4 regions of the Blautia hydrogenotrophica DSM 10507 genome follow, and region 1 is predicted to be linked to each of the others. Evidence: riboswitches for the same ligand, from Rfam matches in the RefSeq annotation. Region 1 holds a riboswitch; each other region holds the start of a gene.
What was found. A riboswitch is a leader RNA that binds a small molecule or an ion and turns the genes downstream of it on or off. The one in region 1 is predicted to bind cobalamin.
Positions count from the first base shown of each region.

Region 2: it holds a riboswitch for cobalamin, as region 1 does, so the genes downstream of both, BLHYD_RS08315 (class I SAM-dependent methyltransferase) here and BLHYD_RS13375 (cysteine-rich small domain-containing protein) in region 1, are expected to answer to the same signal.
Region 3: it holds a riboswitch for cobalamin, as region 1 does, so the genes downstream of both, BLHYD_RS07195 (energy-coupling factor ABC transporter permease) here and BLHYD_RS13375 (cysteine-rich small domain-containing protein) in region 1, are expected to answer to the same signal.
Region 4: it holds a riboswitch for cobalamin, as region 1 does, so the genes downstream of both, BLHYD_RS09645 (leucine-rich repeat protein) here and BLHYD_RS13375 (cysteine-rich small domain-containing protein) in region 1, are expected to answer to the same signal.

Region 1 is NZ_CP136423.1:2,764,670-2,770,563, forward strand. Features, by position in the region: gene BLHYD_RS13360 (heavy-metal-associated domain-containing protein) at 1-157, opposite strand, end outside; gene BLHYD_RS13365 (hypothetical protein) at 350-895, shown strand; gene BLHYD_RS13370 (MBL fold metallo-hydrolase) at 1,125-1,955, opposite strand; gene BLHYD_RS13375 (cysteine-rich small domain-containing protein) at 1,987-2,280, opposite strand; cobalamin riboswitch at 2,499-2,696, opposite strand; gene BLHYD_RS13380 (C40 family peptidase) at 2,996-4,351, opposite strand; gene deoD (purine-nucleoside phosphorylase) at 4,587-5,288, opposite strand; gene BLHYD_RS13390 (N-acetylmuramoyl-L-alanine amidase family protein) at 5,483-5,894, opposite strand, start outside.
Region 2 is NZ_CP136423.1:1,785,305-1,791,198, forward strand. Features, by position in the region: gene BLHYD_RS08310 (ABC transporter ATP-binding protein) at 1-648, opposite strand, end outside; gene BLHYD_RS08315 (class I SAM-dependent methyltransferase) at 660-1,409, opposite strand; cobalamin riboswitch at 1,731-1,917, opposite strand; gene BLHYD_RS08320 (fructose bisphosphate aldolase) at 2,121-3,011, shown strand; gene BLHYD_RS08325 (DegV family protein) at 3,256-4,131, opposite strand; gene BLHYD_RS08330 (sodium-dependent transporter) at 4,333-5,727, shown strand; gene BLHYD_RS08335 (ABC transporter ATP-binding protein) at 5,758-5,894, shown strand, end outside.
Region 3 is NZ_CP136423.1:1,538,112-1,544,005, reverse strand. Features, by position in the region: gene hemC (hydroxymethylbilane synthase) at 1-586, opposite strand, end outside; gene BLHYD_RS07205 (precorrin-2 dehydrogenase/sirohydrochlorin ferrochelatase family protein) at 583-1,050, opposite strand; gene hemA (glutamyl-tRNA reductase) at 1,040-2,269, opposite strand; cobalamin riboswitch at 2,509-2,682, shown strand; gene BLHYD_RS07195 (energy-coupling factor ABC transporter permease) at 2,854-3,600, shown strand; gene BLHYD_RS07190 (energy-coupling factor ABC transporter substrate-binding protein) at 3,602-3,904, shown strand; gene cbiQ (cobalt ECF transporter T component CbiQ) at 3,933-4,706, shown strand; gene BLHYD_RS07180 (energy-coupling factor ABC transporter ATP-binding protein) at 4,722-5,567, shown strand; gene BLHYD_RS07175 (sirohydrochlorin cobaltochelatase) at 5,621-5,894, shown strand, end outside.
Region 4 is NZ_CP136423.1:2,078,389-2,084,282, reverse strand. Features, by position in the region: gene BLHYD_RS09665 (hypothetical protein) at 1-72, shown strand, start outside; gene BLHYD_RS09660 (hypothetical protein) at 447-839, shown strand; gene BLHYD_RS09655 (hypothetical protein) at 965-1,723, shown strand; gene BLHYD_RS09650 (hypothetical protein) at 1,732-2,160, shown strand; cobalamin riboswitch at 2,887-3,069, shown strand; gene BLHYD_RS09645 (leucine-rich repeat protein) at 3,272-5,894, shown strand, end outside.

The sequences.
Region 1 (5,894 bases):
GGTTCACAATCTGCCCTGTCAGCTTCTTCTTTTTCGGTTTAACCGTGCTTTCCCCTCCACAGCAGCTTCCTTCCCCTCGAAGATGTTTGAAAGAACCTCTTAGCCCTGCCAAAATTACCACGGCCAACACAACCACAATGACAATATTGGTAAACATCTCATCTCCCTCCCTTCTTATGTGTTAGCTATTTCTAACTCCTTTTCTGTCCCTATTTTATCACATCAAATTTCCCTGTCAATCCCTTCCTCTTAACCATTGTGACGCCTCCTTTCGATTCCGCCCTTGCTTTCTTTTTTCCTTTCCGTTACAATATAGACAGAATTTTACATAAGCTGCAAAGGAGTACAAATGATAGAGGCAATTATTTACGAATCCAACACGGGATTTACGGAAAAATATGCTCAAATGCTTTCCAAGAAACTGAACCTTCCATCTTGCCCTGCTGGAAAAATGAAAAAAACCTTCTCTCCCGGTATAGAAGTCATCTACATGGGATGGATCTGTGACAAGAGGATACGCGGCCTAGAAAAAGCTCAGAAATACCTTCGCATCGAAGCCGTCATCACTGTGGGAATCCTCTCCCCTACTCCAGGTTTTATCGCTTTGCTTCACCAGTACAACGACCTCATGGATTTGCCTGTCTTCTATCTTAGAGGCGGTATTCGGCGGGAAAAGCTTTCCATCTCTCAAAAACTTATTCTAAACTTGATGGCAAAAAAGCTGGCTGCACCAGTCAAGAGAGGCGGCCTGGACTCTATCTCTAACGCTGACTATCAGGTTGTAGATTCTATTTTACACAGTAACAGTTTTGTCAAAGAACAAAATCTCGAGGAATTTCTCTTTTGGTACCGTACACAAACCGAAGTGAATCCCTATAATAAACCTGTTATTTAGAATTTGTTTATGATTTTCCCAAAACCTTTAGGAATTTTCCATAATTTGCTCACATTTATATTGTATAGTATTACTTGGATAGATGAATAACCACTCTCTATCTCCCCCCTCAAACAAGTTAAAGACAAAACCAGACGATACACTCGTCTGGTTTTGTCTTTTTCCTCTCCTCCACTCTGGGAACGCTCATCAATTTTAATTTTCCACCCGCTCCCCTCCATGTACAAAGTCACAGAGACTTCTCAGCGCCTGCCGACAGATAGTGAATCTGTTCCCCCAGCAGCTTCTTTAGCTCTTCATAGGCTTTGACTCCCGTACAGTGGCAAGTATAGTACTCACAAGGCCTGCACATCAGATGGGATGCCAACTTCTGGTAGAATTCACAGCGTTTCTTTTCATCTTCCTCATAAATATTATTCAGATGAAGACCGCCGATTACCTGTGTCAGAGGGCCCCCTGGCAGCTCTTCTGCCTTACTCAGAATATTTACGATACCGTTATGAGCGCAACCGCAGACCAATACTCTTCCAGCCTCCTGATGTACCAAAAGATTCTGTTCATGTTCGAAAGTATCAAGTTCTTCTTTTCCATCCTTTTCCCAGTAAAGATTGTCATTGGCCGGAGATGCACAGATTCTTCCTCTCACTCCTGAGAACACTTCCAATTCTTCATCCAGACGGTAGCCACCTCTGTGTACAACCAACCTGGAATGATCCCTCAGGGCTGAATCCAGCCCTATATAGCGGATTCTCTTAGGATGAGCATCGTGGGCATAATATTTTCCAAACACTCCGGCCTGCACATGAACATCTGCTCTGGAATTCTCCTGTAAAAATGCACTCAGTCCGCCTCCGTGGTCATAATGTCCGTGGGATAAAAAAGCCACATCCACCTGGCTGATATCCACTCCCAGCCTCTTTGCATTTTCCAAAAAAGAGGCATCTGGTCCCATATCAAACAAAACCTTATGCCTCTGAGTCTCTATATATAAACTAAGTCCATGGCGGCACAGATACCTCTCTGATACCGCTGTATTTTCCATCAAAACCGTTATTTTCATTTTCTTCTCCATTTCCACAGACTTCTTTGTACTATTTCTTCTGATTCTTTTTCACTAGCTCCATGATCTCATGATATTTACCCGTCACATATCCATAATTTTCCCGCCTATGAGGTAACATGCACTTAGAACAATCCTTAATCCCTCCGTCTAATATTCTGAAATTGCCACCGCATTTATCTCCTAACGCATACAGAGGACAATAACAGAACAGACAATTAAAATTCTCAAGGTCCTTTGTCTCATGGCACGGAAAGTACTCGCAATTTTTGTGACAAAAAAAAGAGAACTCCTTGTCCTCCCAAAACTCTTTCTTCTCTTTCATTGTGAACTCCTCTTTAAGGGGGGTGCGATTTACTCCAGCGCTAGACAGTTCGTTCATGAGTGCGCGGAGGGAACGAATGACCAGAGTAAATCGCCTGCCATTTAATCATGCATAATTCATATGAACAGGCGGATTCCATAAAAAGCATCTGTTCTTACAGATACGCATCTGAGATTGCGGATTATCTCAGAAGTGGCTGTTACACTTTACACGGAAGCTTCACCTCGCCATACTAAGCAGGTTTCCTGGCTCCAGGCTCATCGCTCTGTCTCTCCTTCTCATGCGCACTGCGCACAATGGATTCTCGAGACTTCACTCCTCTGATACAGTGACCGGATCGCTCAGGCATCTCACCTGATTCCCTTTTCCATCCATTCCCACAATAAATGGCTGGCACTTAATATGTTCATTATGGAATTATACAGGGTGTATTATAGCATTGTGGTACACCAATGTCAAGTGCTATTGCCGAATTTCCTACAAATATTGTAACAGTTCAACCATATAGTGTGACAAGGGGCTTACCCAGCATACGAGCCCTCTTGCCGCCTATCGGCAGCACCTCCAAAAAGTATAAGCTACAGATTGCTCCGTGCATCGCACTCCCGCAATCCTAACAGGCATTCACACTCCGGCGCATACGCCTGTGTGCTCACACAGTAAAAAGCCGCTGCAAAATAGCCTTGAACTATCTTGCAGCGGACTCTCAACTCAATTACATAACTCTTCTTACTGAAAGAATTGTACGGTAAGCCGCATTGTCACTAATCTTGATACCACCTGCTGGATATGGAGCACTATTGGATGCGTGAACAATCCTGCCACCTCCAAGATAAATTGCCACATGTCCGCCGTAGCAGATCAAGTCTCCTGGCTGTGCCTCTGAGTAAGAAACCTCTGTTCCCACGTTCATCTGGTCATAGGAAGTTCTCGGAAGACTCACTCCAAAATTTGCATACACACTCTGAACAAAACCTGAACAGTCAGCTCCATTTGTAAGGCTTGTTCCACCGTATACATAAGGATTTCCCACAAACTGTGTAGCATAGTCAGCTACCGATGAACCACTTCCAGAATAACTTACAGAAGAATCTGTACTGCCTGACTCACTGTAGTCTGTGTCCTCCACAGTGTTGTCCTCATCGATGACATTTCCATACTCATCAGTAACCACATCCTCAGAGCCATCCTCCTCATAAGTGCCATCTTCTTCTGTGTAATCTTCTTCACCGTCTGCATCCTCAGCATCAGTATCTTCTTCCTGATTATTTGCCTCCTCGGCAGCAGCTGCAGCAGCCGCAGCTTCCGCTTCTGCCTGACGTCTCGCCTCTTCCTCAGCGGCAATCCTCTCAGCTTCCAGTCTCTGAATCTCTGCCGTCTGTTCTTCCAACAAGGCTGCATATTCATTGGCCTGCTGTTGTGCATAAGCAATCTCATTGCTTGCATTGTTAGCCGCACTCTGTTTCTCACTAATCTGTACTTCCAGGTTCGCCTGATTTGCCTCCTGCTCAGCCTTCATGTCTTCCAGCTCAGCTTTCTCTCCATTCAACTGCACGCCCAGAGTTTTGATCTCCTTGATCGTCTCCACATATTTATTTAAAGCGTCACGGTCATATTTATACATCTTCTGAGTATACTCAGCCTTGTTCAATAACTCAGACAGATCATTAGAATCCAACATCAGGTTATACCAGGCATTGCTTCCGCCATTCTCATACAGATACTGAATTCTGAGCTTCATCGCCTCGTACTGCTTCTCTTTGTTAGCCTTTGCTCTCTTTAAATTCTTTCTGGTCTTTTGAATCTCTGCTTCCTTATTGGAAATATCCGTATTCAAAACCTCAATATTAACCATTGTATTTACTAAATCCTGATCCAAAGACGCAATCTCCGCATTCAGTGATTCGATCTGAGCTCCCAAATCATTAATATAACTGTATGTAGCATCCAGCTGACTGCTAGTATATGCCGCTTCTTCTCTTAATTCTTCTTCTCGTGATGCACTAACAGTCATCACCTGACTTGCACTTATTAAGAGTGCCAATGTTAAGCACACAATTCTTTTTTTCATAATTCACACCCTTCGTAAATTTTCTGGACGGATATTTAATATATCCGTAACATTTTCTTTACTTCTCCTACATATTAACACAATATTACAAAGGATGCAAGCCTAAAATTAATTTTTTTAAAAACTTTGTAACAATTTCGTTGCGTTTATTTTATATTATTCCGGGAGATGTTTCGATATGAAGGGCCAAAATCTATCAAGCTTAACACTATGTTTTCAGATTCTCAGCATATATTCACAGTTCCAATGCAATCTTCATCATACTATGAAAGCTCTCCTGCCTTTCCTTCGCGCTTAGGGATTCCTTCCGGTACAGATGGTCTGAGATTGTCAACAGACACAGGGCCTGTTTTCCTGCTCTGGCCGCATTCATATAGAGAGCAGCCGCTTCCATTTCAACACATAAAACTCCCATCTTCTTCCACTGCTCACTGCTCACTTCATTGTAAAAAACATCGCTAGAAAGAATATTTCCCACATGCACAGGCGTCCCTTGTCTCCTCGCCACGTCCACAGCCTTTTCCACCAGCTCATAGCTGGCAATCGGCGCAAAGGTTCCCGGAAGCTGATACTGATGAGCATAATTGGAGTCTGTGCATGCCCCCAGACCTACGACCACATCCATCACTCTCAGATCATCCTGAATTCCACCGGCAGAACCAATTCGAATGATCTTATCCACATCATAAAAGTGAAACAGCTCATAGGAATAGATGCCAATAGAAGGCATTCCCATACCGCTTCCCATGACAGAGATCTCCTTACCATGATAGGTACCTGTATATCCAAACATATTTCTTACAGTATTAAAGCAGATGGGATTTTCCAAGTAAGTCTCCGCTATCACTTTTGCCCGAAGCGGATCTCCAGGCATCAGCACAGTTTTGGCTATCTCTCCCAGTCTGGCTCCGTTGTGCGGCGTCGGTGTCATTTCCATTTCCATTACCTCCTGACTCTCTCTTTCTCCCCAGCTTACAAAAACACATGCACTCCTCAAAGAATGTCTTTCGTGCCTTTATTCGCTGAAAGTATCTGTCTCCATTATACAAAAATACCGCTGCAAAAGAAAGACTCTTTTGCAGCGGCACGCCATTGTTTCTCCCTTGCCACTCTCTTCTGCGTCTGCCACCTTTATACTTCTCCAAACAAATCAGCTAGAATCTCGGCAGCATCCATGCTTAGATATCCATCTGGATCAGACAGTACAGAACTCTTCCAACGCATCGTGTTACATCCGCTGAAATAGGTAGCGTAACCTGTAGAACTGCCCAGTCCAAATTTATTTACAGTACTTGAATAATATTTTTTCATATATTTCCTAGCGAGTGAAATCGCCTCGCTGCTGTAATTGCCTGAAGGAGTAGGCGTTCCCGCAATCTGTACGCATGGAGGCGTAGAATGGACGATCACATAACTGCCATCATCACATTGTCCTAACACGATCCATGCATGTCCCGGACTGCTGGCCACATCCCCAGCCTTAAACTGGCCACGGTAATTATTCTTTTTCAAGGTCGCCTGCGTCCGTTTGGTTCCCCATCCA
Region 2 (5,894 bases), 980 kb from region 1:
TCTTTGACTTGCACCCAGAGATTTTAATGTACTCATTCCCTGCATGTCATCAATGTATTGGGAATTTAGCTGAGCATATTCTTGCCAGTATTCAATCATCACCCGTGAGACAGCGGGCATAAAAAGATGTGGAATTACAATGGACAGGATTGTCAAAACCAAAACCAGCAGTCCTACGGCAGGATCTAAAGACCAGAGGTAAACTGTGGAAAAAACCGTCGTCGCCAGAACAACCAAAATCTGAGGAAGATACTGTGTCAAAAAAGCCTCAAAGGACTCCACTCCATCCGTAATCAGAGACTGAAGATTTCCGCTTCGCCTCTCATTGCGGTAGGACGGACCTAATTCCATCAACTTTTCCAACATGACATCCCGAATAACGCTTTTGACTTTTGCTGCCATCTTCTTGGTATATCCTTCCTGAAAGCGAAGAATCCAAGCCCTTGCCAAAAGTGCTGCAAGACACAGAAGAAACCAGGTAAAGACTGTCTGTAGTTCTTCCTGGGCAAACACCGCGCTCACTCCTTGGGCCAAAAAAAATGCCTGAGTAAAGCTAAGCGCCACGACGGCAAGACTGATTGTGGTCTTTACCGCTGTCTCTTTTTTAGCTTTACCTAGAAAGGTAATCAGACGTATGTATTTTCCCATAGCAGACTCCTTTACTTCTGTGCACCCACAAGAAATTCCGGAGTCAAACCGTTTAATTCACGTCCCAATTCGTCCCACACACGATCTGTGATGTCCCTTTGGGCAAACACTTTGGAGAAACCCAATTTGAGCAGGCAATCTAAATCCCACTGGGGACGGAGCTTGTCGCTTAGATATAATCTTTTACTCAGCACTCTACCTTTTTCTTCATCTGCGTGAGCGTGGATACCTCTTCCGTATTTTCTTCGAATCTGTTCTTCTCTTTCTTTATATTTTTGTCCCAGACTCTCATCAAAAAGATGAAGATACCAGCAGGCGTCAAATACCAGCAAACTGCCGCCTGGTTTTAGTACCCGAAACCATTCCCTGTATGCTCTCTTAGGGTCGTCTAAAGTCCATGTGATATTGCGACAGAGGATTGCGTCAAAGCTTTCGTCTTCGAATTTTAAATTTTGGCAGTCCATTGTCAGAAGTTGTGCTTGCTGGCCCCATTGCTTGACATTTTCTTTGGCGCAGGCGATCATATTCTCTGTAATATCAATTCCAATGACCTGATGGCCTTCTTCGCCTAGAATAATTGGAAAAAATCCAGGGCCTGTTCCCACGTCCAATATTTTCAAATTTCTCTCTGCTGGCAAATATTCACCGATTAGCTCTTTCCATGCCTGTCTGGCAGGTCCATTCAATTCTTCTTGGATTCCGCGGCTGTAGACATCAGCTTCTCCTTCCCAGTAATCCTTGATTTTTTCATTCAGTTCCATTTCATTCTCCTTTCTTGACACCTTTCTGTATGTGTATCCCGCTATAATAAAAAAACTCTGCGTCCCCCAATTGTTGTTCAAAAACGATGGAGAATCTGCAGAGTTTTTTCTGGAATTATCAGCACACGCGGTCCGCCGCAAGCGGACAATATCTTTTTTTAAACGCTTATTCGTAGCAGAACGTTTAAACGATAAAAAGAATTTTCACATATCAGTGTGAACAAGCTCTTTTCTGTTCCACAAAAAAAGAGGCAGACGTACATCTGCCCCCGAACGTTCTTCCCTGTGCTGTCCATACATTCAAATTCCCACCGAATATGACTGTAACAACGCAATATGGCAAGTCTCCTGACTCGAATTCATTCTACTCCTCACCTTCCCGGATGGCTCCAGTGGTCTTTGAGTTTCGTCCTTCTCACAGTAGCGGGGGCTGTCCTGGCTTTTACCAGATTCCTTTTTAAGTTATCCGCATTTATGAACGGACAACACCATATTGTATTATGTTAAACTGTTTAATATTATATATACAAGTGTTCTACCTTATTTGTCAAGTAAATAACAATAATTAGGTATTCATTTCGTAAACTTCCAAAAATATAGCAAAATATTCTCTTTGTTTGGGCTTTTCCAGTGGAAAAAAATGATAAAAAGTGGTATAATACAAAGAAGTTAGCAAAAACTAATATCTATGTAAAAAGGAGGAATCACTGTATGAACACAGCGCAGCTAGAACGCATGAAAAATGGAGCAGGTTTTATCGCAGCTTTAGACCAGAGCGGCGGCAGCACTCCAAAAGCCTTAAAAGCTTATGGAATCCAGGAGACGGAATACCATTCTGAGGAGGAGATGTTTGATCTGATTCACCAGATGCGCAGCAGAATTCTCACCAGCGATGCTTTTACCTCGGAACATATCTTGGGCGCGATTCTGTTTGAAAAGACCATGAACAGCAAAGTGGATGGTCTGTACTCCGCAGACTATCTGTGGGAGAAAAAAGGAATCGTTCCTTTCTTGAAAGTTGATAAGGGCCTAGATGAGAAAAAAGATGAGGTTCAGCTGATGAAACCTATTCCGAATTTAGACAAAATTTTGGAGCAGGCCAGGGGGAGAAATATCTTTGGAACTAAAATGCGTTCTGTGATCCACAATGCAAACCAAAAAGGAATCCGTGAAATCGTAGATCAGCAATTCGATATAGGATTAAAGATTGTTCAGAAGGGGTTCGTGCCGATTCTTGAACCTGAAGTAAATATCAATAGTAATTCTAAAAAAGAAGCAGAGGAAATTCTGATCGAGGAAATTATGCAACATATGAAGGCACTGGATTCTTCTGTGAAATTAATTTTTAAAGTGAGTATTCCGACTGTGGCAGGTTTGTATTCAGATCTGATGAAAGATTCAAAGACTGTGCGTGTTGTAGCGCTCTCCGGCGGATACAGCCGCAACGAGGCAGACGAATTATTACGGGAAAATCCTGGCTTGATTGCAAGCTTCTCAAGAGCCCTCCTGTCAGATCTTAACGCAAAACAGACACAGGAAGAATTTGATGCTGCTCTCGGAAAGGCAATCCATGAAATCTATGAGGCATCCATGGCTGAATAAGAAAAAAGTTAGACAAAATCTATCGTCTGTGAATGAGTTCGGTATTTACCGGACTCATTCTGTTTTTATGTTATAGGAAAAGCCTTGTCACACTAATGTGTGAAAGCCCTTTCCTATAACACAAATACTCCGTAGGATCGCACCGCGGAGACGAAAATGCGGTTGCTGACGCAACCCGCTGCAGACAGAGAATCCTGCCTCGCAGGATTCTTTTTTATATGGCTTGCCCATTTTATTTTAAAATTTAGACATGGGCTCTCACTAATCCAATCCCAAGTCCTCCAGGACCCACATGAGATCCAATACTCATAGTTAGCGGAAGGTGTACTAGTTCCAAGTCAGGAAAATGATTTTTGAGCTCTGATTTGAAATATTCCAACTTATCTGCTTCCATCGCTGTGTTGGCAATTCCGACTTTTAACTGTCCAGAGTGATAAAATTCCCCTAGGCGAGTATTAATATCTTTGTCCAGTGCCTTACACATTTCTTTAAATGCAGCTTTCATTCCACGTTTAACTACATACATATCTAATTTTTCTCCTTGAATTGTCAATACGGGCTTTAAATTCAACATAGAACCTATGGCGGAGACCGCTGGTGTAATCCGTCCGCCTTTTTTTAGATATTCCAGAGTGTCCACGACAATATAGATAGTGGCATCCATGGACTCCTCTTCCAAAATTCTCTTGATGTAAGCACCGTTTTTACCTTGGTCAGCCAAAAGCTTTGCGTCTAGAGCGGACTGTGCTTGAGTGACAGAAATTCTATGGTTGTTCACCACGTACACTTTTCCAGCATAGGGTTCTTCTTGCGCAAGCAAAGACGCGTTTTGGTAGGTACTGCTCAGTCCACTAGACATAGGGATATAGACAACTTCATCATAATCTTTAAGGAGCCGATTCCACATCTCCATCACGTCACCCGGCGAGGGCTGAGAGGTACTGACTTTTGCACCTTCAGACAATTTTTTGTAGAATTCCTCTACGGTGATGTCCTGTCCTTCATAATATGTCTGGTCGTCCACTAAAACTGGCATGGGAATCACATAGATTCCAAGCCGACTGCCATCTACAGGCATCAGTCCACAGTTGCTGTCTGTCATAATTGCTGTCTTTTTCATATATAACCTTTCTTTTTCGTCTGTCGAAATAAATATTTGTCAGTTTTCAATATTTTCAAAAAAATCTCCTAATTGGATGATAACAGTCCATCTATACAAAATCAAGGTATTTTATAGAAAAAATACCACAAATATGATATAATAATCCACTGACTGTATAAAGGCTAAGATTGCCATTTATCAGGAAAGGGGAATAGAGACGTGAAAGAAAAACTAGAAAACAGAAGCCAATGGGCTAGCAACATTGGCTTTATACTTGCTGCCTCCGGCAGTGCTGTGGGGCTGGGAAACATTTGGAAATTTCCGGGAAAAGTCGCAGCCTACGGTGGAGGAGCTTTCATCTTATGCTACATTTTAATCGTAGCTTTGGTGGGCTTTCCAGTTATGCTAGCTGAATTAAGTCTAGGCCGGGCGACACAGAAAAATGCAGTCGGTGCTTTCCGAAAACTAAACCGCCGCTGGACTTTTGCAGGATGCATCGGCATCGTGACACTGTTTGTGATTTTATCATATTACACTGTCGTGGGAGGATGGGTTCTAAAATATATTTGGGTTTATTTAACTGGTGCGGATTTTGGAGGAGGTGCTACTCAATATCAGGACTATTTTATGAATTTCGTCAGTTCACCAATTGAACCTCTGATCTTAGGGGTTATCTTTTTGTTGGTGTGTATTTATGTCATCGTGCGGGGCGTCTCTGAGGGAATAGAAAGAGTCAGCAAATTTTTGATGCCTTGTCTGTTTGTACTACTGATTGCCATTGTCATTCAGTCTGTCACTTTACCAGGGGCTGTCGAGGGTGTAAAGTATTTATTCACTGTTCGTCCGGGTACAGTCAATGGAGATACTCTGGTTGGTGCTCTTGGACAGGCATTTTTTTCGCTCTCTGTAGGAATGGGCATTATGATTACCTATGGTTCCTATGTGCCTAAAAAAGAGAATTTGGCCAAGAGTGCCGGTGTGATCTGTGCTGTGGACACAATGGTGGCAATCCTGGCAGCTTTGGCGATTGTACCGGTCGTGTTCGTAACCTTGGGTGCTGATAGCTTGGGGCAAGGCGGAGGGGTTGCCTTTATGGCTTTGCCAGATGTCTTTGGGAGAATGCCAGGTGGTGTGGTGTTTGGTTGTCTGTTTTTTATGCTTCTATTTTTAGCTGCGTTAACTAGCGCTATCAGTATTATGGAGAGCTGCGTTGCTTTCCTGACAGAAGAGTTCCACCTCACCCGTCTAAAAGCCACAATACTTCTGACTCTCCCTATGCTCGTTCTAAGTGCAGGATATTCCCTCTCCCAGTCTTCTGCTAGAGGAATCAATCTGCCGTGGTTCGACTTCCACGAAGGACTTCAGATGTTGCCTATGAACGCTGTAATGGAAAAGTTCACTGACAATTTGATGATACCTTTAGGGGCCTTATTCTTCTGTCTGTTTGTAGGTTGGGTCTGGGGAAGTAAAAATGCGGTACGGGAAATCGAGAACAATGGGGAACACCCATTTCCAGTAAAAAAAATTTGGTCATTTTCTGTGCGTTTTCTGGCACCTCTGGTCATCGCTGTAATTCTATATTTTACTTTAGGACAAGGACAAGGACTCTCTTAATCGCCATTGAATGGTAAAGAAAGGAAGGACATGAAAGAAAAACAAGGATACAGAAAAATTTTCCCACATCTATATCATTTGCTGGATTGGGAACAAAAGAGAAATTTTATTATCATTTTAATAATTATGATGCTCTCAGCTGGATTGTCACAGTTGACGCCAAAGGC
Region 3 (5,894 bases), 1.2 Mb from region 1:
CAAGAATTCCCTGACCTGCCGCCGGAAGCATTTCTTCTACTGTGAAATAACGACTGATTCTCCCCTGAAGTCCCAATCGCTTCACTCCTGCCGCTGCCAGCACCAGAGCGCTGTACTGGCCCGAGTCCAGTTTTTCCAGCCTGGTCAATACATTTCCTCGAACACTTTTGCACTCTGCCTCTGGGAATAATTTTTTGAGCTGAATGCATCTGCGCAGGCTGGAACTTCCAATAGGCTTAGATAAGTCCAGTTCTTTCTCTCCCTGGGGCAAAATCAACACATCCCTGGGATCTTCCCTCTTAGAATAAGCCACCACCGGAAGATCCTGCGCTACCTCCATCGGAAGATCTTTCAAGCTATGTACAGACAGATCGCTTCTGCCATCCAGCAAAGCTCTATCCAGCTCCTTGACAAACAGACCTTTTCCCCCTATCTGATCTAAGGTCCTGTCTAAAATAATATCTCCCGTCGTCTTCATTGTGATAATCTGTGCATCCAGACCCTGAGCTCTCAGATAATTCTGGACAAGTTCACTTTGAATCACTGCGAGTTTGCTCTCCCGGCTCCCAATTCTGATTGTATTCATATATCTTCCTCCATCAATACTTTCTCAATAGCTTCCCGCACTCTTCTCGCTTTTTGATGATCCAACCCACTGGCATTGATACCAATCACCATCTCCTTATATCTCACAATACCAGGAAAATAGAAATCACACTTTTCCTTATCGCTGGCCACATTTACATAGATTCCCTCTTCCTTACAAATACGGTAAATATCATCATTGACTCTGCGGTCATCTGTGGCCGCAATCACCATATAGGCATCTGAAAGATCAGATCTTCTGCACTTTCGGTTTATCCAGGCTACTGCGCCCGCCTTAGACAGATCTTCCAACTCCTGAGTCACCTTAGGGGATACCACTCGAATCTCTCTTGTAAACTGGCTCAGGGCCTTTACCCTACGGGTCGCAATTTTTCCGCCTCCCACTACTACTGCCAATTTTCCTTCCAAATTTACATACAACGGAAAAAAGCTTTTACTCTTCATACAATTTCTCCAGTCCAGCCACACACTCCAAAAACGCCTCCTGCTCCAAGGCATCTCTCAGTCCAAATATCATCTTATTGACTACTTTGCCCGCAGCAGTGTCAATTACCTGTGTCAACCGCTCCCTATCGGAATCCTCCATAGGCGTATTTTTAAGAATCTTTGCAATTCTCAGATTTAAATCGTGAACTGCCTCTGCTTTGATCTCCTGAATACGCGGAATCACGTCTCGTCCATCCAGCCACTGATAGAATTCCTCCATCATTTCATGGACAATCGCTCCCGCTTTTTGCATACTTTCTTGCTGCTCCTCGCAGGCTGCTTCCATCTTAAAACTATCCATATCATACAGAGTCACCTGTGAAAGCTGCGCCAGCGCAGGTTCCACATCTCTCGGTACTGCAAGATCAATGAGAATCACTGGATGTCCCAATTCTATTCCTTCAAACAGCTCTCGGCGCAACGTGTAATTAGGGCTGGCCGTAGCACTGACTACCAAGTCACATTTTGGCAGATATTCCATTCTCTCTCCATAATTAATGCGCTTGCATCCCATCGGTATATTCACGACACCGCTGCGATACTGGCGAACAGTCACCGTCACATCTGCACCGTTTTCTCTCAGAGTCTGAGCGGTAATCTTTCCCATCTCACCATTTCCAATAACCATACAGGTCTTTCCCTTGACCTCATAGCCTTTTTCTCTTAGGCAGGCAATCGCCTGATGAATCACAGAGAGATTGCCTCTAGAAAATGCAACTTCTGTCTTAATCTTTTTCCCGGCAGTGATCGCCATACGAAACAACACTTCCAGCACACTATCCGTAGTAAAATGCTCTCTCGCCAAAGACAGGGCATCTTTTACCTGGGTCAGAATCTGATCCTCCCCTAAAATCTGTGATTTTAATCCGCTGGTCAAATAGAATAAATGTTCCACGGCCTCTGCGTCTTTTCTTTCAGTAAAACAATCTCTGTACTGTCCCGCCGGAACTTCTTTTATCTTACAAAGACTGGCATAGAGATCCCCCTCCCAGTCTTCGGCAGTGCTGACCCACACCTCCATGCGGTTGCAGGTTGATAAAATAATGCAGCCTGATATCTCATTCTCCTGAAGCAATTCTTCCATAGCACTGCTGGCATCCTTCTTTGTAAATGCAAATTTAGCCCGAATATCCACAGGTGCCATACTGTGATCAATTCCGATCATGGAAATACTCATAGTTCTTCTTCCCCTAACTTTCCTTTGTCTTTCTCATAAGACTTCTTCTGATCTTATTTCGCTTTTTTTATCATATCATAACCCCATTCAATGTCAATTCTATGGTTTCTTTTTTTCAAAAAATTCTCCCTCACAAACTTGGATCTGTCAGGAAAAATCATCTGTGAATAGCTGTAAAACGTTTAAAAAAACACTGTATAATAGTTGACAATTCATAATCGAAAGCCTATAATAAATTTCGGCAATTTCTTGTATATGGTCCTTAAACAGGATAAATGGGAAAAGAGTGCAAATCTCTTACGGTCACGCCGCTGTAAAGGAGGAGCGTTCCCCACAATCCACTGGTTCGCCGGGAAGGAGGGGAAATCGCAGAGATTCCTAAGTCAGAATACCGCCATATACAAGCTTCGCACATGGTTACGAACGATGACCTGGTGCTTATGTTTCTTCTGCCAAAAGAGAAGGAACCGCTGCGCCTGTCTGTCGCTCAGACAGGCTTTTTGTATATCAAAAGCGACTGACGACAGCTCTTATGCCAGCCCTGTGCCTTTGTCTTACTTCATTTAAAGAAAGGGGAACTAAAAATGACCAAAAAACAAAAAAAGATTGTATTGCTATCCACAATCTTTGCCTTGACTTTCGGAATTACTCCCGCAGTCAGCGCCATGCATATCATGGAGGGATATCTTCCCGGCACCTACTGTATCGCCTGGGGTATCCTGTGTATTCCTTTCCTGGCAGCAGGCTTTTTCTCCATGAAAAAGACAGTGGCTGCTAACTCCCGGCTACTGCCGCTTCTAGCGATGGCCGGCGCTTTTGTGTTCGTGATTTCTTCACTGAAAATTCCGTCTGTGACTGGGAGCTGCTCCCACATGACAGGAACCGGATTAGGTGCCATTCTTTTTGGACCATCCGCTGTCAGCATCCTGGGCATTATCGTCTTACTTTTCCAGGCTATCCTGCTGGCTCACGGCGGGCTGACTACCTTAGGAGCAAACACATTTTCCATGGCTGTCGCAGGCCCGTTTGTCTCTTACGGAGTCTTCCTTCTCTGCAAAAAAGCCAATGTAAATCGAAAAGTCAGCGTCTTTTTAGCAGCCACTTTGGGAGATCTGTTTACCTACTGTGTAACCGCTATCCAGATGGCTTTCGCTCACCACGCGGATACTAGCATTGCAGGCGCTATGGGAAAATTTTTGACAGTATTTGCACCAACACAGATACCTTTGGCAATCATCGAAGGAATTTTGACGGTTCTGATTATCTCCGCGTTGGAGACCTATGCAAAACCGGAGCTGCGTTCCATCGGATTTTTAAAGGAGGTGCACTGATATGAAAAAATCGACGGTGCTCATTTTAATTATTGTTGTCATTCTCATGGCTTTTATTCCACTGTTTGCCATGCCTGATAAGGAGTTCGGCGGTTCTGACGATGCGGGAAGCGTTGTTGTCGAAGAAGTCGACTCTAGCTATACACCATGGTTTGAACCAATCTTTGAAAAAGCTCTCGGTCATGAACTTCCCGGAGAAGTCGAAAGCCTGCTGTTTTGTCTTCAGACAGGTATCGGCGTGGGTGTGATCGCTTTTGTCATGGGCAGATATGTAGAACGGAAAAAATGGCTCAGAGAAGAATAATTTCTGTATCCCGGCGAAAGGAGTACTTATGATTGCCATCGATCAGCTATGTTACCGCTCTAAACTTAGATATCACAATGCCGGAGAAAAATTTGCATTTACAACCCTGACCCTTTTATTTTGTGTGGTCAGTCGTTCTGTTGTAATTGCTGGAATTGTCCTGGTAACGACAGGGATTCTCACCATATACAAGGGTGGAATCCCTTTTTTCCGTTATCTGAAATTCCTCACAGTCCCTCTAGTCTTCCTGATTCTGAGTACTGTGGCCATCGTCTTAAATGTCTCAAAGACACCGTCAGATCTCTTCGCTCTTTCCATTGGAAGCTGGTATTTGACCGGCAGCAAAGCTTCCTTATTATATGCAGTACAATTGATTTTGACTGCACTGGCAAGTGTCTCTTGTCTGTACTTTTTTTCATTTAGTACTCCTATCACAGATTTTATCCATGTATTGCAGAAACTGCACTGTCCTCGGTTAATCATCGAACTCATGCTTCTGATCTATCGATTTATTTTTATACTTATGGAGATATCCTCGGCAATCACAACCGCCCAGAACTCTCGTCTGGGCAATAAGGATTTCATCACCTCATGCAAATCCTTCGGTTTCATGGCCTCAGCTCTCCTAATCCGGGCAATCAAAAAATCCAATCTTCTCTACGATGCCATGGAATCCCGTTGTTATGACGGAACCATCCGCGTACTTCATGAGAATTTTCCGCCCAAAAGACGTGAAATCCTCTATATCTTACTGTTTGAAACATTTTTACTTGCAGTCACTGTGATTTTGCGGCTGCGATAAGAAAGGCAAACCCATATGAAAGATATTATACTAAAAGCCCAAGAACTGTATTTCTCCTACGATGACGAAAACACCCATTCTCTGAACGGACTTTCCCTCGAAATTCAGCGAGGAAAAAAAGTCGCCTTTATGGGAGCGAACGGCTCAGGAAAATCCACATTCTTTCTGTGCTGCAATGGTATCCACCGCCCCAGCAGCGGTACCCTTTTTGTAGATGGAAAACCCATAGACTACTCTAAAAAAGGACTGTTGGACCTGCGCCAAAAAGTAGGGATTGTCTTTCAAGACCCAGACAACCAGCTTTTCTCAGCCAGCGTCTATCAGGAAATTTCTTTTGGTATTCTGAATCTGGGAATCTCAGAAGAAGAGGCACAAAAAGAAGTGGAAAAAGTCATCGCAGATCTGGAAATCACTCCTTTCAGACACAAACCCACCCATGCCCTAAGCGGCGGTCAAAAAAAGCAGGTTTCGATTGCGGACATTTTGGTTATGCATCCGCAAATCATCATTCTAGACGAACCTGCCGCAGCCCTTGATCCAAAACACACCCAAAAAGTCAATCATATCGTTGACGAAATGACACAGCAGGGAATCACAGTCCTAATGTCCACCCACGATGTGGACTACGCATACCAGTGGGCCGATCAGATCTTTCTATTCAAAGATGGACGAGTACTCTCACAGGGAACTCCCACGGAAGTCTTTGCCGATCAGAACGCCCTAGAAGAGACGAATCTGCATCAGCCAACTGTGATGAAACTCTATTTTCGACTCTGTGAAAAAGGCATTCTTGACCCGTCTTTCCCGGTTCCGAAAAATTTACAAGAACTGGAGCAATATATTGAAAATATTCATCTGTAATCATAGAAAAACACGACACACATCAAAATTTCACAAAGGAGGAACACTCAAACATGAATCAATCAAAAAAACAGGCCATTTTAGTGGTAAGTTTTGGAACTTCCTATAATGCAACCAGAAAGGTCACAATCGACGCCATCGAAGGCGATATCGCAAAAGCTTATCCAGAATATCAGATTTACCGTGCCTGGACCAGCAAAATGATCATCGCAAAGCTTAAAAAACGAGACCAAACTCATATCTTTACAGTCAAAGAAGCCATGGAGAAAATGGCCGAAGATGGAATCACAGATGTAATCGTTCAACCCACCCATGTCATCAATGGCA
Region 4 (5,894 bases), 690 kb from region 1:
GCATACCGCACGGTAAATGGTGAGAAGATCTTCGGTTCCTATTCCGACTGGAAGACCGTGAAGGTGAAATAATTCTGCAAAAGCAGATGTAAGGCTATTGCCGGTTATATATGGAATGCAAAGTATTCCTGGTATGGGTCTGAGCGCTCATATCAGGAAGCTTTGTATTAATAAACAAAAGATCGTTTACAATTGAGGTGCTTTATGTGGAAGGTGAAATCATATATGCGTGGCCCAATGCGGCCCAGCTTGGGAAAGGAAGTAGGACTTCTTACACCAACACTAACCTGAAATCTGACCAGACTTATTACTACAATGCGAGCGTACCGGATAGTGAACGGGGAGAAGGCTTTTGGCTCTTATGAGGACTGAAAGATCATGAAGGTAAAATAGAAAGTTTACGTTAATTATATCATCGAGGTTAAAGAATTGAAATGGAGGGTTTTATGAGAAAGAAGATTATATCAGCTATTATGTTGGCTGTGTTAATGAATATATTTTGTATAGAAGGTGTACAGGCAGAAGGTGCGAATAAAGAAAATATTGATGAGAAATTGTATACAGAAGATAATTCATTTTGGGAGTCAGGCGAGGTAAAGAGACAATATTATTTTAATGGAAATGTTTTAAGAAATTCTGATAGCGAGATGAAAAATATTACGTTATTAGAAGATTGTATAAAACAAGTAGTATTTGAAATTCTCATTGGAGATGAAATAATAAAGGTAGGTCTAGTATTTCAACAGGAATTTTTGATGGATGCTTTAAACCAAAGAGTAGATAGTATTATAGAAGAATTAATTGAAATGTATGGAACTGAAATTAAAATGAAAACGTAAGGTTATACTGTATTGAAACAAAAGAAAATAGCGCTAGAACTAACGAAATAATTGACTTACAAGACCTTAAAGAAGTAATAGAAGTTACTCCTGAGGTAATTAAACAGATAGAGCCTGCCGATTTATTGGATATATCAAAAGAGGTATATGGTATAAATGAACAATATCATATAAATTATGCTAACATGATTTTGTTACATGATTCTAGAACCAATAAAAATACACGGTGCGTACCAACCCTAAGTTCTCCACATTACGGGGATGGAAATAATAGATATGAATCAGGATATCAATGGTTTCCAGGAAAAGTAAACGTGGTTTTTAATGAAGGTTTATTTTCTGGTATGCGTAAGCATCAAGTAGAATTATCCTATTGTTATTCGGAAGATGAACTGGGAAATCTGGCGTTTGATGATAATGAAGCATTGGAAATGGAAATAACATTTTATAATTATAATCCAGATACGATGGATGAAATTTATGAAGCAGATTGTGGATATAGTTATATAGATACATCATCAGACTTTGATTATTTCACAAATCAACCCTCTGAGTATCTAGATACATCTTTTGGGGATTCAGATTGTGAGGTTAATTTTTGTGTAGGAGTTGATGACGCTACAAATTTAGAACCAGGAGTCAACTATTATTTTAGAGCCAGATTTGATGGAAATGAGAGGCAAGGTTATCCTAATGATGGTCGTTTTCGTGTAACAGCGCAAAGAGGGTACCGTTTTATTGGGCATGGTGAATGGAGTGTATTTGCAGAAGAACATGATCCGATTAGATCTTTAGGGATAAGTGAAGATATGAATTGGGTATCTGAAAGTGCTTATGATATATGGCAGTGGAATTTTAATTCAGACACGGATTTTGTCAGTTGAGGTGTTTTATGTGGAAAGGTGAAATCTTATATGCATGGCTTTATTATGGGTTTGTGCTGTCTGTGTTCTCGTTGGGATTCACTGTTGTGGTTTCAAAAATATGGAAGAGGAGAAAGAAGAGCCTGCGTGAAAAAATCATGTTTTTTTGTTTGGGGTTAGTTTTGGCGTATGTACTTCAGATTTTCCTGTGCTATCATCCTTTTATTCGTTATGCCTCTCCAAACCACCGGAAGCTGTCTGAGCAGGCCGAGGAGGAGATGGTTGAGCGGTTTTGCCACATTCAGAATCATTCGCCGCTGACAGCGTATTACTATCAGGTAGTGTATGTGCAAAGTGATGAAGATTACCGAGTGGAAGTACATTATCTGTACTCTATCCACGGAAAAGTCATGGGTAGAGTCTACGGAGATGAGACTGGTATTCGGACAGGAATGTGAAAAAACGCTCGACAAACGTATGAGTAAATAAATTGTGAACAAATCTTAATTTTATATAAAAGGAGGTTATCAGACAGAGACTGGAAGCTTCACCATCGGAGATACCGGCTTGTTATTGAGGTGAGAGTTTCTCTTTGTATAGGGAGAGGACGCGGATACCAACTGATATGAGAAATCAGCAGCATAAACTGACACCTGGAGAGTAGAACTATCTGGCGATGGCGGATAATTATCAGACGGTGACAAGTACCTTCAACGAAGGAAAGAATTCTGCGAGCTGTTCACGGACCATCGCCGTGCAGATGGAAAAAAGGAACGAAAGTAACGTTCTCCATTAATGCAAATTTTCCAGAATATCAGAAGTTTACGGTATACAGCAACGCAGATCAGGTGATCGAGACCAGAAAATTCGGAATCTATTATCTAGCGCCAGGCGAGTATCGTTACAAAATCGAGGCAAAAGGCTACTTCACCAAAGAGGGGGAGTACTGGAGATAAGGGAAGCACGACTTCCTACACCGACACCGGCCTGAAATCCGGGCAGACGTACTACTACACTATGCGGGCATACCGCACGGTAAATGGTGAGAAGATCTTCGGTTCCTATTCCGACTGGAAGACCGTGAAGGTGAAATAAGGGAATTAAAAAAAACGAAATGAAAATTTAATATAATTGTAATTAATTAAGATTTACATGGCCAGAAAAGAGGGATATAATAATTACGCAAAATGAATAGAGGCTTTGGTTAGGTTTTGATACCTATTTAACGGAATCTGGTGAGAATCCAGAACAGCCTATCTCTACTGTAAGAGGGACGAACGGACGATATGCCACTGGAGGATACTCTGGGAAGGCGTTCTAGTAGGAAGAACTTAAGTCAGGATACATAACAAAGCCTAGGGGAAAACGTTTGTGAGTACGGCAGGCGAAAGACCGAGTCACCATATTATATTATTATAGAAAAGATAGCGTAGTCCTTTCTGCGGGAGAAAGGATGAAGCTATCTTTTTGTCTTTTTTCGGCTTTTTGCGGAGGAGAGCAGGAAAGGAGGAAAAAAATTCGCTCGCAGATGTTTTCAAAAAATAACGATCGAGTAAAAAGGAGAAAGAAATGAAATTTAAGGCGTACAAAAAATTTATGGCTTTATTGATGACGGGAGCCATTGCTGCTACAGGAGTGCCGGTGACTGCACTGGCAGCTGAGGATGTGGCTGTTGAGGCGTCATTCCAGAGCGAGGAGGAGGCCTCAGGGAAGGCTGAGGAAAGCTTCTCCAGTTCTGTATCCCAAGAGGAGCCCTTTGAAGCTGAGGATTTTGCCGAGGTGTTGGCAGAGGAAGCTGCGGTACAGGAAGGTACCTGCGGCGAAAACGTGACATGGAAACTCTCTGAGGACGGAGAGCTGCGCATCAGCGGAAGCGGGGAGATGACGGATTACTCTGTCGCAGACGCATCGCCGTGGTCTGAGCTGGTGGACAGCATCAAGACGGTTGTGATCGAAGACGGGGTCACGAGCATTGGCGACAGAGCCTTTAGAAGATGTATGCAGATGACAGAGATTTCCATCCCGGACAGCGTAACCAGCATTGGAAAAAATGCTTTTGACTACTGCATAAGCCTGGGTGAGATCTCTATTCCAGACGGCGTGACCAGTATCGGCAGTGAAGCATTTTCCATGTGCAGAGTTCTGGAGAGTATTCAGCTGCCGGCTTCTCTGAAAGAAATAAGCACCAGCATGTTCATGAGTTGCTCAGCGCTGAAGGAATGTGTGATTCCGGATGGCGTGGAAAAGATCGGGTCGCAGGCGTTCTATGGTGCGAAGCTGGAGAAAGTGACAATCCCTGCCAGCGTCAACACGATTGAAGTGTATGCGTTCGGTCAATGCCCTTTGATGGACGTGGTGATGGGAGGAGATGCGCCGGCGTCTACGGATACGAACGCCTTTTATAACTGTCCGGATGATATGATCGTGAGTGTTCCGGCAAGGGCGGAAGGATATTTCGAGGATCCGTGGCTGTATATGGACGTGCAGTTTAGGGAGGAACACGTGGATGAACTGAATGCGATCAGAGCAGCTCTCCTGGATCAGGCTAAGAGTGACAACGCATTCTGGGATCTATTGAACCGTGTGAATGCGGGTGAGACACTGTCAGAAGAAGAGAAGGCAGATGCTTGCGCAAGAGCGGTGGAGATGGCGACAGCTCCTTATCTGGATACCAGTGAGCTGGCGATGGCTGCGATCGCAATTAACGCGATGGGATTGGACGCGTCACAGGTGACGAGCGGCGAGAAGACTGTCGATTTAATTGCCTTAATGAGTGTCAGAGTATATCAGAATCTGGTGGCCTACCACCCTGAGGATGAGATGGGTTCAGAGCTGGAAGACTGGACGTTGGCATTGGCTGCCTATGACAGTGGAAATCATGAGCTTCCCGCCAATGCGGTCTGGACCAGAGATAAGATCATAAAGCACATTTTGGACAGCCAGGATGAAAAAGGAGGCTGGCATTTCTTTGACAAAAATACTTTTGACTGGCATCCGTATGCGACGGCACAGACGATGCTTGTGTTGGCACCGTACTATACGGAGAATGACGAAGTCAGAGAAGCAGTTGACACGTCTATGAAGCTGATCAGTGAGAAATTCAAGAGCACAGGGAAACTCTTTGTGACCGTGGTGGGAGAAGAAGAGGATCCGGCAGATGTAGCGATGGTCATCGCAGCCCTGCGTGCTTATGGCATTGACGTGAATGCTGATGAAGATTATATCTACAAGGAAGACCCGGATACAGAGATGACATTGGTGGATTATCTGCTGACCTTCAAGCAAGAAGACAATACCTTTGGACCGAACACCAATGAGATTCCTTACTGCCCAAAGGGAGCTTCTGGATTGCAGGCAATTATTAGCCTGGGAAGCTATGACGGATATCTTCCTTATCAGACGAACTGCCCGGATGAGGCCCAGGCTTCTCCTCACGCAGATGGTTATGAAATTCCTAAAAATGCGACGAATTCCGTGAATCCTGACGGACCACTGGGTGTTTTTGCACAGCATGAAGATATTAATTTGAACTTGGGAGAGACTGGAAAAGCAAGCTACCGTCTGATTTCAGGGAGCGAGGACATGATTGAGTCCATACATTGGGAGTCTAGAGATGAATCTGTTGCGACCGTAGATGACGAAGGAAATGTCAAAGCGGTCGGAGAGGGAAGCACGAGTCTGAAACTGACGGTTGTTGCAAAAGGCGGCGGTCAGTCCTTCTCCAGTGTGAATGTCACTGTGACAAAACCATCGGATGAAGCGAAAGCAGCTTTCCAGAATGCAAAAGTGGATGTCACCGCTAAGAGCGTTGGCTATGACAGTGTGAAACTGACCTGGAAGGCCCTGGATAATGCGGACAGTTATCTGGTATACCGCAAAGTCAAAGGCGGACATTTCACACGGATTGCCACAGTGACTGACCTGAATTACACAGATGAGACAGCGAAGACGGGAACGACGTATTATTATACGGTAAAAGCAGCCAGCAACAGATGGGGCGGCACCATATATAGCAAGTATGTGACCAATTTGATGGCGAAAGCAGTTCCGGCGAAGGCTTCCATCAGCAAGACTCAGACCTGGGGTTACAATGGAATCAAGGTGACCTGGGATAAAGTGGCAGGAGCCGATGGTTATCGTCTGTACTATAAGACCGGTAATTCAGGATGGAAATATGCAACCCAGACTGGAA